4 regions of the Kitasatospora sp. NPDC028961 genome follow, and region 4 is predicted to be linked to each of the others. Evidence: riboswitches for the same ligand, from Rfam matches in the RefSeq annotation. Region 4 holds a riboswitch; each other region holds the start of a gene.

Region 1 (4,017 bases), on a different contig from region 4:
CGTCCCGCAGGTTGTTGTGGGCCAGGCAGCGCCGGAACGTCCAGACCCCCTCGCTGTTCTCCGGCCACTCGAAGCCGGAGGCACCGTCGGCCCCCTGGACGCCGACGGCCACGCAGTCCAGCGCCTTGCCGCCGGTGCCGGCGCCGAGGTTGAAGCCGGTCAGCCGGTAGGCCCGCGGGTTGGGCTCCAGCCGCGTGCGGGAGGCGACGCAGGACTCGTAGACGATGTCGTCGGAGGGCTGCTGCGGGGTGCGGGTGTCCGGCGGGCCGTCCCACCAGTAGGCGTCCTCCCAGGTGTCGTGGCTGATGCAGCTGCGGAAGGTGATGCCGTGGCTGGCGTGCGGGACGAAGGCGTGGCTCCCCGCGTCGCGGACCACCAGGCCCTCGACGACGGTGCCCCGGGTGGTGTCGCCCAGCATGTGGAAGTGCAGCCCGTACCGGCCGAGCACCGGGGCGGTCACCGGGGCGCTGCCGTCCGGGCCCTTCCAGGACTCCGCGGTGTCGGTGCGCGGGCCGACCCAGCGCAGCGCCGCGTGCCGCAGGTCGGCCCGGCGGGAGGTGGTGAGGTGGACGTGGGCGCGGCCCTCGGCGGTGCCCTCGATCCGCACGCTGCGGGTCAGGTTGAGCACCTCGGCGCCGACCGTGACGCCCCCTCCGGCGGCCACCCGGGGGTGCGCGTACGTCAGCGGCGCCTCCAGGGTGACGGTGGATCCGCTGACGGACCGGACGACGGCGAGGTCGTAGCGGGTGGAGAAGCCGTCCTCGCCGGGCGGACCGGTCGGGGTGACGGCCAGTTCGTCGCCGGGCAGCCAACCGGTGGGCGACGCGGCCAGGCTGACGGTGGTGTCGCCCGCCGCGAGTGCCCGGTCGGCTCGCACCCAGGCGGTCTTGGCCGCGCCGTCCAGCCGCAGGTACCCGGCGCCGGTGACCCAGAGGCCGACGTCGGTGTCGACCACCTTCATGCCGTCCCCCCGGAAGCGCCGCTCGTCGACGGCGGGGAAGCGCACGGTGTGCACGGCGGCGCCCTCGGGGGCGAGCGCGAGGGTGCCGCGGATCTCGACGTTGCCCGCGGCGGCGAGGGTGAGGCTGCGGTCGGCGGCGAAGGTGAGCGCACCGCCCGGCTCGACCAGCAGCGAGCCGATCGCGGCGTCGGTGTCGAGCAGCACCCGGTCGGTGATCCGGACGGCGCTCTGCGGTCCGGGTACCCGGCCGCCCCAGCCGGCCTGGTCCGACCACGGGCGGCCGCCCTGGTCGGGGGTGGGCGCGGGGGCGGCTCCGGCGGTGGGCTGCCCGGGCGCGGCCGCCCCCTCGGCGGGGGCGCCGTCGGTGGCGCCCCCGGGCGTCCCGGAGGGCGACGCGGCGCCGTGCCGGTGCGCCGCGGCCGGGTCGGCCGCTCCCGGCTCCGTGGCGGGGTCCTCCGGGGCGGCGACGGGCGCGGAGCGGCCGTCCAGGGAGCGCCGCAGCGCCTCGCCGCCGACCGCCGCGAAGACCGTGCCGACGGCGAGCCAGCGCAGCATCGTCCGCCGGGGCAGGGGAGTTCGGGGCTCGGCGGGCGGGATGTCCGCTCTGCGGTGTTTTGCCCGGCGGTGCGTCCCACGTGGCCGCTCGGCCGGCGCACCGGCCTCCGGACCCTCGTCCATGGCCATCGCTGCGAAGCCCTCCCCCCAGACGGCCGCGTCGGTCCTGATGCCCTGAAGCATAGGCAGTTGCCGTGACTCCGACGGGCGTTGCTCGAAATCGGTCATTTCTGATCATGGTGGACAGCCATTCAGCACGCTCTTCATAAACTGTGATGACCGTCACACATGTTTGCGGTTTGAACTTAAGTCTGCTTAACGTGCTCCCCGTTCGTGGCCACACGGACCCAGCCCACCCGCAACGCCGAGTCCTGCCGTCGGGTGCGCTGGCAGCGCAGAACGCACCACGGCAGGAGCGGGGGAACCACAGGTAAGTCGCCCGGGACCGGTTCGTACCGGTTCGGGGCTAGGGGTGAAGCCGCGTCCACAGCGCGGCCGGGCAACTCCAGCCCGAATCCGACAGCTCACCTCGCAGGCGTGGGAGAGGACCGCGTCACCATGCTGCCCACCAACGGCACCCGCCTGTCCGGCCGCACCCGCCGAGCGATCGCCACCCTCGGCGTCGTCGGTATCGGCCTCACCATCCCCTGCCTCACCGCCGGCTCCGCCTCGGCCGCCTCGGTCGCCACCTGGGACAAGGTCGCCCAGTGCGAGAGCACCGGCAACTGGAGCATCAACACCGGCAACGGTTTCTACGGCGGCCTCCAGTTCACCAACTCCACCTGGGCGGCGTTCGGCGGCACCAGCTACGCCGCGCGTGCCGACCTCGCCACCAAGGACCAGCAGATCGCGGTCGCCGAGAAGGTGCTCGCCGTCCAGGGCCCCGGCGCCTGGCCCGTCTGCTCCGTCCAGGCCGGTCTGACCAAGGGCGGCACCCCGGCCGCCGTCGACACCGCGACCGCCGCCAAGCCGGCCGCCCCGAAGGCCACCCCGGCCCCGGCGCAGACCCCCGCCCCCGCCGCCAAGCCGGCCGCGCCCAAGGCCGCCCCGAAGGCCGCCGAGGCCCCGGCCACCGCCGACTCCGCCCAGCAGTCGCAGGGCCGGAACTGGCAGCAGTACCGCCAGGACGCGCAGGCCTCCTCCGACTACACCGTGGTCGCGGGCGACTGGCTCTCCTCGATCGCCGACAAGAACAACGTCCAGGGCGGCTGGGAGCGGCTCTACGAGCTCAACCGCGGCACCCTCGGCGACGGCCCGCACGTCATCTACCCGGGCCAGCACCTGAGCCTGGGCGACCGCGCGAAGACCCGGGCCTCGGACGAGTCCGGCCAGGGCTTCGACTGGTTCAACCGCTCCTCGGGCGCCACCGGCAAGGCCGACGGCTCCACCGCGACCGCCACCAAGCCGGCCGCGCAGACCCAGGCTCCGGCCGCCAAGCCCGCCGCCCAGGCGCCGGCCCAGGCCGCCACGGGCAGCATGGCCGCCGCGGTCTCCTTCGCCCAGTCGAAGGTCGGCCAGGCCTACGTCTACGGCGGTACCGGCAACGGCGGTTGGGACTGCTCCGGCCTGACCCAGGCCGCGCTGCGCGCCGCGGGCGTCTCCGTCCCGCGGGTCGCCGCCGACCAGGCCGCCGCCAGCACCCACGTCTCGCTGGACGCCCTCAAGGCCGGCGACCTGCTGTTCTGGTCCAACAACGGCCAGGACTCGGGCGTCTACCACGTCGCGCTCTACATCGGCGACGGCAAGTACGTCGAGGCCGCCAACCCGAGCGTGGGCGTGCGGACCCAGACCATCGCCAACTGGGCCCCGGACTTCGCCGGCCGGGTCTGATCCCGCGCGCGGTCCGCACGCGGTCCGCACCGTCCGCCGCAGCCCCCGGGGGGAGTCTGGTCGCTCCTCCCCGGGGGCTCCGGCACGCCCGCGCGCGGGACGGCGCGGGCCCGGGCATGGCCAAACCCGGGCCCGGCGGGCATGCTGCTTCTCCGCACCCGAGGAGGAGTCACATGGCCCAGGTCACCGTCACGCTCGACGCCAATCTCGCGATCGACGCGATGATGCTCTCCGGCACCAGGAACCCGCAGGACGCGGTGGAGCTGATCCTGCGCGACTACCTCGCCCGGGGGCGGCGCACCGAGAGCCGGACCGGCGAGGCCGCCGACGGGCAGCGGACCGGGCAGCAGCGCCCGACCGCGCAGGAGGGCTGAGGGCGGACAGGACGGGGCCCCGGAGGACTGGATCGTCCTCCGGGGCCCCGGTCGTCGTCTCAGCGGGCGCAGGCGCCCGTGGAACCGCGCATCACCAGCTCCGGCTGGAACATGAACTCACCGCGCTGGGCGGCGTTCGCGCCGACCTCCTCCAGCAGGGCGTCGACGGCGGCGGTGGCCATCGCCTCGACCGGCTGGCGGATGGTGGTCAGCGGCGGCTCGGTGAAAGCTATCAGCGGCGAGTCGTCGAACCCGACCACCGAGACGTCCTGCGGAACGGACAGCCCCCGCTGGCGC
Region 2 (4,017 bases), on a different contig from region 4:
CGCGGACGGGGTGGACCCGGCCGACGGGGCGGCGGTCCGGGCCTGGCTGGAGGCGTTCCGGGAGCTGGCGCCGGAGGACCGGGCGGCCGCCTACGAGCGGCTGGAGGCGGCGGGCGCGCTGGACCCGGTGGACGACGGGGGCTGGGACGGCGCCCGGCCGCTCAGCGTCGGGATGGCCACCGACGGTGCCCGGCGGCTGCTGGAGCAGGGGCTGATGCGGCGCAGCTACCGCAACCTGGAGGAGCTCACCGCGCAGGGTCGGCCGATGCCCGACGAGCTGGCCGGGGACTTCGGGGCGTTCGAGGAGGCCGCCGTCGAGGCCGCGCTGGACCTCTTCGGCGAGTGGACGGTGCCGGGGCTGCCGCGGCTGCTGGTGGAGGAGTTCCCGGAGCTGGCCCCGGAGCCGGGCCAGGAGGAGATCGACGCGTACCTGGCGCAGCTGCCCGGGGCACCCGGCGAGGCGGAGGACGCCGGGGAGTACGGGGACGACGAGCCCGGGGACGACTACGGGGACGAGTACGGGGACGAGCCCGGGCACGGGCACGGGTCCGCCGACCGGCCGGACGGGGCCGGCGCGGCCGCCGGGGCCTGAGACGCGACGGTGCCCCGGCCGTCGTGACGACGACCGGGGCACCGCGGCGGGCTGTCAGAAGGTGACGCCGGTCAGGGCGTCACGCCGCGCTGCTCGAACCAGCTCTCCGGGTCGACCGGGGCACCGCCGCCGGGCCGGACCTCCAGGTGCAGGTGCGGGCCGGTGACGTTGCCGGTGGCCCCCACCTTGCCGAGCTGCTGGCCGGGGACGACCTTGCCGGAGCCCTTGATGATCGAGGAGAGGTGGCAGTACCAGATCTCGGTGCCGTCGGGCAGCGTCTCGACGATCCGGTAGCCGTACGACCCGGCCCAGCCGGCCGAGGTGATGGTGCCCTGGCCGACCGCGTAGACCGGGGTGCCGGTGTCGGCGGCGAAGTCCAGGCCGGTGTGCAGGTGGGCCCAGTAGGAGGCGCTCTGGCCGTAGTGGGCCGAGAGGTGGTAGTCGCGCACCGGCAGCTCGATGGCGGCGAGCTTGGCCTTCTCGGCCTCCTCGGCGGCCCGCTTGGCCTCCTGCTGCTGGGCCGCGCGCTTGACCTCGGCCTCCTTGGCGGCCTGCAGGCGGGCGCCCTCCTCGGCGGCGGTGCGCTGGCTGTCGGCCTGCTGCTGGATCCGGGCGGCGAGCGCGAGGCCCGGGTCCGCGGCGAGCGCGACCGGGGTCTCGTCGGGGACCTCGACGGCGGGGGCGGCGGCCGGGGTGGCGGAGGCGAAGCCGGTCGCACCGAGGGTGGCGGCCACGGCGGTGACGCCGAGCAGCGGGGCGGTGCCGCGGGTCTGACGGGGCATCCGGTGCCGGTTGCTGTCGGGGGCCTGCGGCCCGGTCTCGGCGCCGGACCCGCCGAACTCGCCCGGGTGGGCGGGCGGCCAGGGGTGGTCGAGCAGCTGGGTGCCGGCGGGGGAGCCGGGCAGGTGTGCCGGAGAGTGCGACGACGCCACGGAGGCGCGCTCCTTTCCTTCCTTCGCGCCTACCGGGTTAGCTGACGGGTTCGGAGCAGGAAGGTCTCCTACGGCTGGGCCTGGGCCCGGCCGATTCACCCCAAGGAACATGGTTCCCCGGCTCCCTGGCCTGCCCGGAGGCCGGCCGGCGGGATTAGGCGACGGCGCACGGTGCCGTCTGGGTACGGCGTTACGAACCGCGCTGCGTTATCAAACGTTAATCCTAGGAGCCTCTGATTCCAAGCCGTCCGTTCGGGACAGCCGGATACTACCCGGACGGTACGTGACCTGATGGGCGATTTGGGCGGATCGACGGCACCTGACACTACCGAACGTGAGGGGACGTCAACGAACGGTCCCCCACTTGAGTACTCCTACTCATGTGCGGCGCTCCCGGCGCGGCCATCCTGGCGCCATGAACGCACCGATGCAGTCACGCACCACGGCCGCGTATCACCTCCAGGCCGTCCTCTCCTTCGCCCTCTCCGGCGGCGCCCTCGCCGTCGGCATCGCCTATCTGCCGGTCGGCGGCTGGACCCGCGCCTTCCTCGCGGTCGGCCTGCTCTACACCGTCACCTCCGCCTTCACCCTGGCCAAGGTGATCCGGGACCGGCAGGAGACCAACGAGATCGTCACCCGGGTGGACCAGGCGCGGCTGGAGAAGCTGCTCGCCGAGCACGACCCGTTCAAGGTGGAGGGGGTCTGAGCCGCGGCACCGGGGCCACCCCGGGGTCCGGCCGGTCGAGGGCTTGACGGCTAAGGCTATTAGCCTTAGCTTTATGGCTATCAGCGCAACGCCGACAGCCCGTCCCCGCAGACCGAGGAGGCCCCCATGCCCGGCACCTTCACCCCCAGCACCCAGTACCTCGACCTCCCCGGCGGCCGGCTGGCCTTCGACGACACCGAGCAGGGCGACGGCGCCCCCCTCGTCCTGCTCCCCGGGATGCTCGACAGCCGCGCCGCGTACCGGCACCTGCGCCCGCTGCTGGTGGCCGCGGGCCACCGGGTGATCACCCTGGACCTGCGCGGCTTCGGCGAGTCCTCGATCGCCTGGGACGACTACACGCCGGCCGCGATCGCCACCGACGTCCTCGCCCTGCTGGACCACCTCGGCATCGACCGCGCCACGCTGGTCGGCAACTCCTACGCCGGTGCGACGGTGGTCAAGGTGGCCGGGGACGCGCCGGAGCGGGTCGCCGGGATCGTCCTGGTGGACGCCTTCGTCGAGAACCCGCCGCCGAACGCGCTGCAGCGCGTGATGTTCGGCGTGATGGGCGTCCTGCTGGTGCACTCGCCCGCGTTCTGGGGCCTCTACCACCGCAAGATGGCGTACCCCGGTCCCAAGCCGGCCGACTTCGACGCCTACGTGGACGGACTGGTCGCCGCGATGCGCACGCCGGGCCGCAAGCAGGCCACCCGGGGCTACGTGCGCGGGGACTCCGCGCCGAACGGCTGGACCGCCGCCGTGAGCTGCCCGGCGCTGGTCCTGATGGGCACCAAGGACCCCGACTTCCCGAACCCCGAGCTGGTCGCCGACCGGCAGGCCGCCGCGCTGAACGGCCGCAGGGTGATGATCGAGGGCTCCGGGCACTACCCGATGACCGACCGGCCGCAGGCCACCGCCGACGCCCTGCTGCCCTTCCTCGCCGAGCTGGCCTGAGCCCGCCCTTCCGCGCCGGGCCGGCCCGAGCCCGCCCGCTTCCTCGACCACGGAGACCGCACCATGCCCCGAGTCGGACTGACCCCCGAGCAGGTCGTCGACCACGCCCTCGCCCTCATCGACGAACAGGGCCCCGAGGCCCTCACCCTGGCCGCCGTCGCCGGACGGGCCCAGGTGGCCACCCCCTCGCTGTACAAGCACGTCAGCGGCGGACTCGCCGAGCTGCGCCGGCTGATCGCCGTCCGGGTCACCGAGGAACTCGCCGACCGGCTCGCCGAGGCCGCCCTCGGCCGCGGCGGGGATGACGCCGTCGCCGCCGTCCTGCGGGCCTACCACGGCTACGCCACCGAGTACCCGCACCGGTACGCCGCGCTGCCGCAGGCCCCGCAGCCGGACGACGACCTGGCCAGGGCGGGCGGCCGGCTGGTCGGGGTGATCCTCGCGGTGCTCCGCGGCTACGGGCTGGAGGGCTCCGAGGCCGTCCACGCCGCCCGGACCGTCCGCTCGGTCGCCCACGGCTTCGCCTCGCTGTCGATCGGCGGCGGGTTCCAGCTCGCCGAGAACCTCTCCGACACCCAGGACCGCCTGATCACCCTCCTCACCGGCGGCCTCCGGAACTGGCCCGGGGCCTGAACCCCGCCCCCTCCACCCCCGCCGCACCCGGCGCACCCCGCGCGGCGGGCCGGCCGGACCACGGCGGACCACCCGGTCGGAGCGGCCGGAAAGGGCACGGCCGGCGCCCGCACCCCGGCACCGGTGCGCCGTCCGGGTCACCCTTCACCGGCATCGGAAATGAGGTATGAAGAATTGGGTGCCCGACAAGGCGACGGAAA
Region 3 (4,017 bases), on a different contig from region 4:
GCCTCCGGCGCGCCGTTCCGCCGTTCGGACGGCCCGAGGGCGGGGTGCGACGAGGACGGCGAGCCGGTCGGTCACGCTGGTGCCGACGCGGCCCGCAACGGTGCGGGCCGCCGGAACGCAGAGGGCAGGGTGAGCGACGATGTCGCGCAGAAGGTCCGTACGGAGTCTCCTCGGCAGGACACTGACGGTGGCGTGCGCGGTGACCGCGCTGGCCGCCGGATCCGCGGGGGCCGCCTGCCCGGGCGCCGATCCCGCGGTCGGGGACGCCCCGGCGGCGGAGGTCGCGCCGCTCGCGGTGCCGGCCCCGTCGAACTCCGACCTGGAGGTGGTCCGGCTCGACCCGGACCCCGTCGTGCCGGAGGGCATGGTCACGTTGCACGCCTTCATCGGCAACCGCGGCCCGGACAAGACGGCCTCGCCGTTCACCGTGGTGGTCACCCTGCCGGAGGGCGTCACGCCGAAGGAGCCGTTCTACCCGGAGAACTGCACCGTGTTCCAGAACGGCCACCGGGTGCGCTGCCACTTCCCCGCCGGCCTGCCGAACCTCGACAGCGCCACGGCACTGATCCCGCTGAAGGTCGGCGCCAACGTCCCCTACGGCGAGCTGAACGGCGGCTACGTCGCCGTCAGCAGTGCGGACGACCGGAACCCGGACAACAACAAGCTGCCGTTCACGATGCGCATCATCGAGCCCCCCGACGACCTCTGACCGGGCCGGACCGGCCGTACCGCGCTGGGCCTCGACGGCTCAGCGCGGTACGGCTGTCCTGATCCGGACCGGGCCGGGTGCGTTCCGGTCCGGACCGGGCGCCGATCGGCCTAGCGGTAGACCCGGACGTAGTCCGCGGCGAAGGTGATCGGGGCCGTGCCCTGCGGCGCGGCGTGGTACTGCCCGGCGCTCAGGGACAGGTTGAGGATCAGGTACGCGGACCAGTTGGCGCCGACGCCCTTGCCGTCCGAGAAGACCTTCGTGCCGTTGACGTACCAGTCGACCGAGGTGGCGCCGTAGTGGGTGCCGATGGTGACCCAGCCGTCCTTCGCGATCGCCTTGGCGTCGGTGTAGTACAGGTGGCCCGGGTTGACGTGGTTGGTCAGCTCCAGCAGGTTCGGGTTGTCGGGGTGGTACTCGAAGGAGTCGATCTCCCCGTTGCCGTTCTTCCAGGTCCACAGGGCCGGCCAGGCGCCCGTACCGGCCGGGAGCTTGACCCGGGTCTCGGCGTAGTCGCCGGTCTTCACCTGGAAGCCCTCGCTGGAGTACTCGGTGGTGAGCAGCCCGGTGTCCCAGGACTTCTTGCCGTTCTCCAGCGTGTTGGCGCCCGGCTTGGCGGTGAACGTGGCGACGCCGCCGGCCACCGAGACGTTGTTCTTGTTCAGCCAGTCGAGCTTGTTGTCGTCCGGGTTGTGGTTGCCGTAGTGGTAGGCGCTGCTCTTGTCACCCGTCCAGCGCGAGCCGTAGGCGATCGGGCCGTTGAACTCGTCCGACCAGGTCAGCGACTTCCCGGCGACCGGGGCGCCGGTCGCGGGCGTCGTGGGGGCCGGGGCGGTGGGCGACGGCGTCGCGGTCGCGGTGGGCGACGGCGTCGGGGTGGGGTTGGGGGTGGGGGTGGCGGTCGGGCTCGGGGCGGGGGCGACGGTCGGGTCGGAGACCGCGAGCTGGCGCGAGGGCAGGTTGTGCCAGGTACCGCCGAGGTCCTGCCAGAAGCCGAACTGGGTGTACGTCCCGGCGGGCAGGGTGCGGGCACCGGTGGTGATCGACAGGCCGCTGGGGCAGATCTGCGCGTTGGAGACGTTGCCGGGGAAGTCGAGGTTGCGCCCGGCCGCGTCGCGGACGCCGACGCCGACGGTCCTGGCCGTGAAGCAGGACGAGGAGTGGACGGTCAGCGCGGCCGTGGTGGCCTTGCCCGCGACCATGGTGGCCGGGGCGAGCCTGTCCTGGGTGACGGTCGGCGCGGTGGCCGCCTGGGCGCCGCTGAGCGCCGGGACGCCGAGCAGGCCGGCGCCGCTGATGGCGAGCGCTCCGGTGGCGGCGAAGGCGGCCTTGCGGCCTCGGTGGGCGGGGCGGGCGTGGCGCGGGGTCGCGCGCCGGGCAGGCTTCTGCATGGCGGTGTCCTCTGTAGACGCCTGCGAGGTGAGCTGTCGGGTTCGGGCTGAGGTTGCCCGGCCGCCTGTGGGAGCGGCTTCACCCCTAGCCTCGGTCCGCACGCGCGAGCGCGTGGGCCGGGCACTGACCTGGGTCCCCCGCTCCCGTCCGCTGCGGTGCTCGAATGCCGACCGGCGGGTGGACAGGACTCGGCGTCCCGACGGCGGGGTCCGCGAAGACGGACTCGTGCAGGCTAGGCAGGCCGCTCGAATGTCGACAAGCCGACGGGGGGCGTTGTCGCGCAGCTCACAGTGGGAGCCGTCCGGAGTGGATCAAGTCACCGGGGAAGTTGATCAGTTGGAGGCGGGGCGGGGCGTGGGGCGCGGCCGGGGCGGCCGACGGGGTCGGCGGCGGGCCGGCGAGCGGGTGGCGGAGGTCCGGCCGGGGTGGGCGCGGCGCCGGGGCGGGCGCGGCGCCGGCCCGGTGTCCGCTCCGTGGCCGGGTGCCCGCATGTCCGCCGCGAAGGTCGGCCGGTCGGATAGGTTGGGAGTCCAGCCGTACCGCACAGACGAGAGACGAGGACCCGCTCCGCCATGACCGCGCCCCTGCCCGCCTTCGCCGGCCGTACCTACCTCTTCCAGGTCGACAACGGCGCGGCCTTCCGCAACGCCTACTCGCCCGACGGCAAGCGGCTGCGCTGGGAGGGCCTCGGCGAGTCGGCGGGCCAGTGGGAGGACGTCGCGCTGCACATCGCCGAGATCGGGCCGGAGCTGTACTTCGTCAGCTGGACCGAGCAGAGCGGCATCACCGTCAGCCACGTGATGGACCTCGGCAGGCTGACGGTGCGCGCGTTCTGGACGTACGAGGGCGAGGGCGGCCGGGTCGGCGAGCTGCACACCGGGACGCTGGAGCCGGTGGCCTGAGGCCGGTCCGGGGCCGCCGGTGACCGGGCGTCCTGGTGACCTGGCGTCCTGGTGACCTGGCGCGCTGGTATCCGGGCGTTCTGGCCGGGCGGGCGGGCCCGGCGGCGGTCAGACCGTGTGGCTCGGCACCTTGAGGTGCTGGGAGAGCCACTCCAGCGAGGACGGCAGCAGCCTGCTCCAGGTCTCGAAGTTGTGGCCGCCGGTCTTCATCATGCTGTAGGAGACCTTCATGGGCGCGTGCGCGGCGGCCACGAAGGCCTCGGTGTCCCGGCGGTAGTCGCCGTCGCCCTCCCTGGTCCCGGCCAGCAGGACGGACACCTCGGGCTGCGGCAGGTTCTTCAGCCGCCACATCAGGTCCGCCTCGTTGCGACGCTGCTGGCTGCCCCGGAAGAGGTCGCCGGTGGTCGGGTCGTCGGCGGCCTGGTAGTAGCCGGAGAGCGAGACGGCGGTCGGGAAGACCTCCGGATGCCGCATGGCGAGCTTGAGGGCGCAGTAGCCGCCGGTCGAGTTGCCCATGAAGCCCCAGGCCTGCGGGTCCGAGGAGACCCGGTAAGTCGCCTGGATCGCGGCCGGGACGTCCTTGGTGAAGTACGTCTCCGACTGCGCGCCGCCCGGGATGTCCTCGCACTCGGTGTCCTGCGGGAGTGCGGGCGAGGGGCGCATCAGCACCATCACGGTCGGCTGCATCCGACCCTCCTGGAGCAGCTTGAGCGCCGCGCCCGGGTAGTTCAGCCGGGTCACCAGGTTCTTCGCGATCCCGGGGAAGCCGGTGCTCACGATCACCGCCGGGAACTGCTTCTGCGCGTACTCCGGCTGGAAGTACTGCGGCGGCAGGTAGACGTACCCGTCGGTGGAGAGCCGGGTGCCGGCGCCGTCGATCCGGACCTCGCGGATCTCGCCGGACTGCTTGGGGTCGCGACCGAGCGCCCCGCCGCCCTGGACCGACGCGTGCCCGATGGTCTCCACCTGGAGGCGCCCGGAGGCGTCCGCCTTGTTCTGGATGACGACCGGGCC
Region 4 (4,017 bases):
TGATGACCCACCTGCTGAACATCGACCCGCCGGACCACACCCGGCTGCGCCGGCTGGTCTCGAAGGCGTTCACACCGCGCCGGGTGGCGGAGTTCGAGCCCCGGGTGCAGCAGCTCACCGACCGGCTGATCGACGGCTTCGCGGAGCGCGGCTCCGCGGACCTGATCCACGAGTTCGCCTTCCCGCTGCCGATCTACGCGATCTGCGACCTGCTCGGCGTGCCGGCCGAGGACCAGGACGACTTCCGGGACTGGGCGGGCATGATGATCCGCCACGGCAGCGGGCAGCGCGGCGGGGTGGGACGCGCCGTCAAGCGGATGCGCGCCTACCTGGCGGAGCTGATCCACCGCAAGCGGGCCGATCCCGGCGACGACCTCATCTCGGGGCTGATCCGGGCCAGCGACCACGGTGAGCACCTGACCGAGAACGAGGCCGCGGCGATGGCCTTCATCCTCCTTTTCGCCGGGTTCGAGACGACCGTGAACCTGATCGGCAACGGCACCTACGCCCTGCTGCGCAACCCCGGGCAGCGGGCGCTGCTCCAGGACTCGATCGCCCGCGGCGAGACCGCGCTGCTGGAGACCGGTATCGAGGAACTCCTGCGCTACGACGGTCCGGTGGAGCTCGCCACCTGGCGGTTCGCGACCAGCCCGCTGACCATCGGCGGCGTGGACATCCCGGTCGGCGATCCGGTGCTGGTGGTGCTCGCGGCGGCGGACCGGGACCCGGCGCGGTTCGCCGACGAGAACACCCTCGACCTGGCCCGGACGGACAACCCGCACCTCGGCTTCGGGCACGGCATCCACTACTGCATCGGTGCTCCGCTGGCCCGGTTGGAGGGGCGCGCGGCGCTCACCACCCTGCTCACCCGGTTGCCCGATCTGCGACTCGCCGCCAACCCGGAGGAGCTCCGCTGGCGCGGTGGCCTGATCATGCGTGGACTGCGCGATCTCCCGGTGGAATTCACCCCCGAGAAGCCCTCCGCGGTACCGGTGGACGGGCTCTGAGCAAATCCGTCCGGCGACCCCCGGCGGTGTCTCGATCTCGTCGCGCCGAGACCTCGACACGCTGACGGGGTGTCGCCGACACGCCTTCGCAGCGGGTATGAATCAGCATCAAACCGGACATAGCCCTGTCGTTGGTAGGCGATCGGCCACGCGCCGTAATTTATGTGTGATACCTGCGATATGAGCTTGTTATTGATGTGAGGATCTGTCTACCCTCCCTGGAGTTCGCAGCTGCGGACCTCGTGCGCGGAACGCCGAATCCTGCCCGCCGCGTTACGGGAAACCGACCAGAACCCTTGGGCAGGGGCGGGGGAACCAGGTTTGTTGCCGTCCCCCACGGCTTGGGGTGAAGCCGCCCGCGCGGGCAGAAGGCGTCCGCGTCGTGCGGCCGGGCCACCTCCCGGTCCGAACCCGACAGCTCACCTCGCAGGCGTGCGGAGAGGGACTTCCCCATGCTCTTCGTCGGAACCGGCCGTCACCGTCGTCGCACCCAGACCGAGAAGGCCATCGCCGTTGCCGGCGTGGCCGGCGTCGGACTCGCCCTGCCGCTCCTCACCGCCACCGGCGCCTCGGCCGCCCCGGCCTCGACCTGGGACGCGGTCGCCCAGTGCGAGAGCGGCGGCAACTGGGGCATCAACACCGGCAACGGCTTCTACGGCGGCCTCCAGTTCACCTCCAGCACCTGGAAGGCGTTCGGCGGCACCTCGTACGCGCCGCAGGCCCACCAGGCCAGCCGGGCGCAGCAGATCTCGGTCGCCGAGAAGGTCCTCGCCTCGCAGGGGCCGGGCGCCTGGCCGGTCTGCTCCCAGAAGGCGGGCCTGGCCAAGGGCGGGGCCGCGGCCTCGGTCGACACCTCCTCGGACGCCGAGCCGACGGCCGCCGCCAAGCCGGCCCAGTCGAAGCCCGCGCCGAAGCCGGCGCAGAAGCCCGCCCAGAAGCCGGCCCAGCAGCAGGCCCCGAAGCCCGCCGCCCAGCAGCCCGCCCAGCAGGACGACCGGGCTCCGGGCTTCGCCGGCCAGCCCGGCTGGGACGCCGACGCGAAGGTCTTCTGGTACCAGAGCGACGGCGCCTGGTACTGGACCAGCCACCAGAGCGTCTACCAGCAGTACGCCGGTCAGCAGGCCGCCCAGCAGACGAGCGGGTACGCGGGCCAGGACAGCCGCCCCGCCGCCGCCCACGGCGCCCCGGCCGCGGCCGCTCCCGCCGCCCAGCAGCGCACCGGGCACGGCTACACCGTCCAGTCCGGTGACACCCTGTCGACGATCGCCGCCGCCCAGGGCGTCGAGGGCGGCTGGCAGACGCTGTACGACGGCAACCGCGGCACCGTCGGCACCGACCCCAACCTGATCCTCCCGGGCCAGCAGCTCGACCTCGGCTGACCGCCCGTGTGGTGACTCCCCGTGCGGTGACGCCACGAAGGGGGCCGGTTCGGCCCCCTTCGTCCGCATCCGGCCGCATTTCGTGGGACAACCAGGTGAACTACCGGTGGGTAGCCCGGCCACACGCTGAGACGGGACCGAGGTCGACGTGGTCCCGGGAGCCCGTGCGGTTAGGCTCTGGTCGTAACGACTCCGCAACCATCCGGCCGACAGCACCCATCGTCAGCCGAACCTGCTTCCGCTAGGAGATGCCTCGTGCCGTCCATCGATGTCGTCGTAGCCCGTGAGATTCTCGACTCGCGTGGCAACCCCACGGTCGAGGTCGAGGTCGGCCTCGACGACGGCAGCACCGGCCGTGCCGCTGTCCCGTCGGGTGCCTCCACCGGTGCCTTCGAGGCGCTGGAGCTTCGCGACGGTGACAAGAACCGCTACTTCGGCAAGGGCGTGGAGAAGGCCGTCCTGGCCGTCATCGAGCAGATCGGCCCCGAGCTGGTCGGCTACGACGCCACCGAGCAGCGCCTGATCGACCAGGCCATGCTCGACCTGGACGCCACGCCGGACAAGTCCTCGCTCGGCGCCAACGCGATCCTGGGCGTCTCCCTCGCCGTGGCGCACGCCGCCTCCGAGGCCAGCGACCTGCCGCTGTTCCGCTACCTGGGCGGCCCGAACGCCCACGTCCTGCCCGTCCCGATGATGAACATCCTCAACGGTGGCTCGCACGCGGACTCCAACGTCGACATCCAGGAGTTCATGATCGCTCCGATCGGCGCGGAGTCCTTCTCCGAGGCCGTCCGCTGGGGCGTCGAGGTCTACCACACCCTCAAGGGCGTGCTGAAGGAGCGCGGCCTGTCCACCGGCCTCGGCGACGAGGGCGGCTTCGCGCCGAACCTGGACAGCAACCGCGAGGCCCTGGACCTCATCACCGAGGCCATCCAGAAGGCCGGTTACGTGCCCGGCCGGGACATCGCGCTCGCCCTGGACGTCGCCGCCTCCGAGTTCTACCAGGACGGTGCCTACCAGTTCGAGGGCAAGGCGCTCTCCGCTGCCGAGCTCATCGAGTACTACGCCGAGCTCGTCGCCGCGTACCCGCTGGTCTCCATCGAGGACCCGCTGGACGAGTCGGACTGGGACGGCTGGAAGGCCATGACCGTCAAGCTGGGCGACAAGGTCCAGCTGGTCGGCGACGACCTGTTCGTCACCAACCCGGCCCGCCTGGCCAAGGGCATCGAGACCGGCACCGCCAACGCGCTGCTGGTCAAGGTGAACCAGATCGGCTCGCTGACCGAGACCCTGGACGCCGTCGAGCTGGCCCAGCGCAACGGCTACCGCTGCATGATGTCGCACCGCTCCGGTGAGACCGAGGACGTCACCATCGCCGACCTCGCCGTCGCCACCAACTGCGGCCAGATCAAGACCGGCGCCCCGGCCCGCTCCGAGCGCGTCGCCAAGTACAACCAGCTGCTGCGCATCGAGGAGATCCTCGACGACGCGGCCGAGTACGCCGGCCGCGGCGCGTTCCCGCGCTTCCGCTCCGCCGAGTAGTAGCCGCGCGGCCGAGCAGTCGTCGGCCCGGGCCCGTCACGAGGGCCGATCGCGCCCAGTAGCGCAAGCCTGACCGGTGCCCCGCCGTT

The links. A riboswitch is a leader RNA that binds a small molecule or an ion and turns the genes downstream of it on or off. The one in region 4 is predicted to bind cyclic di-AMP.
Region 1: another riboswitch for cyclic di-AMP. It lies ahead of ACZ4UX_RS30885 (transglycosylase family protein); the one in region 4 lies ahead of ACZ4UX_RS24090 (transglycosylase family protein).
Region 2: another riboswitch for cyclic di-AMP. It lies ahead of ACZ4UX_RS28030 (M23 family metallopeptidase); the one in region 4 lies ahead of ACZ4UX_RS24090 (transglycosylase family protein).
Region 3: another riboswitch for cyclic di-AMP. It lies ahead of ACZ4UX_RS27565 (glycoside hydrolase family 16 protein); the one in region 4 lies ahead of ACZ4UX_RS24090 (transglycosylase family protein).

Annotation. Positions count from the first base shown of each region.
Region 1 is NZ_JBVHVO010000028.1:15,839-19,855, forward strand. Features, by position in the region: gene ACZ4UX_RS30880 (DNA polymerase III subunit gamma/tau domain-containing protein) at 1-1,516, opposite strand, end outside; cyclic di-AMP (ydaO/yuaA leader) riboswitch at 1,943-2,067, shown strand; gene ACZ4UX_RS30885 (transglycosylase family protein) at 2,054-3,346, shown strand; gene ACZ4UX_RS30890 (hypothetical protein) at 3,520-3,720, shown strand; gene ACZ4UX_RS30895 (LacI family DNA-binding transcriptional regulator) at 3,780-4,017, opposite strand, start outside.
Region 2 is NZ_JBVHVO010000022.1:23,939-27,955, forward strand. Features, by position in the region: gene ACZ4UX_RS28025 (hypothetical protein) at 1-592, shown strand, start outside; gene ACZ4UX_RS28030 (M23 family metallopeptidase) at 664-1,524, opposite strand; cyclic di-AMP (ydaO/yuaA leader) riboswitch at 1,537-1,695, opposite strand; gene ACZ4UX_RS28035 (YiaA/YiaB family inner membrane protein) at 1,940-2,230, shown strand; gene ACZ4UX_RS28040 (alpha/beta fold hydrolase) at 2,357-3,184, shown strand; gene ACZ4UX_RS28045 (TetR/AcrR family transcriptional regulator) at 3,248-3,817, shown strand.
Region 3 is NZ_JBVHVO010000021.1:29,968-33,984, reverse strand. Features, by position in the region: gene ACZ4UX_RS27570 (hypothetical protein) at 140-709, shown strand; gene ACZ4UX_RS27565 (glycoside hydrolase family 16 protein) at 820-2,100, opposite strand; cyclic di-AMP (ydaO/yuaA leader) riboswitch at 2,105-2,269, opposite strand; gene ACZ4UX_RS27560 (MoaF-related domain-containing protein) at 2,674-3,003, shown strand; gene ACZ4UX_RS27555 (alpha/beta hydrolase) at 3,112-4,017, opposite strand, start outside.
Region 4 is NZ_JBVHVO010000015.1:45,245-49,261, reverse strand. Features, by position in the region: gene ACZ4UX_RS24095 (cytochrome P450 family protein) at 1-1,007, shown strand, start outside; cyclic di-AMP (ydaO/yuaA leader) riboswitch at 1,282-1,454, shown strand; gene ACZ4UX_RS24090 (transglycosylase family protein) at 1,460-2,386, shown strand; gene eno (phosphopyruvate hydratase) at 2,642-3,928, shown strand.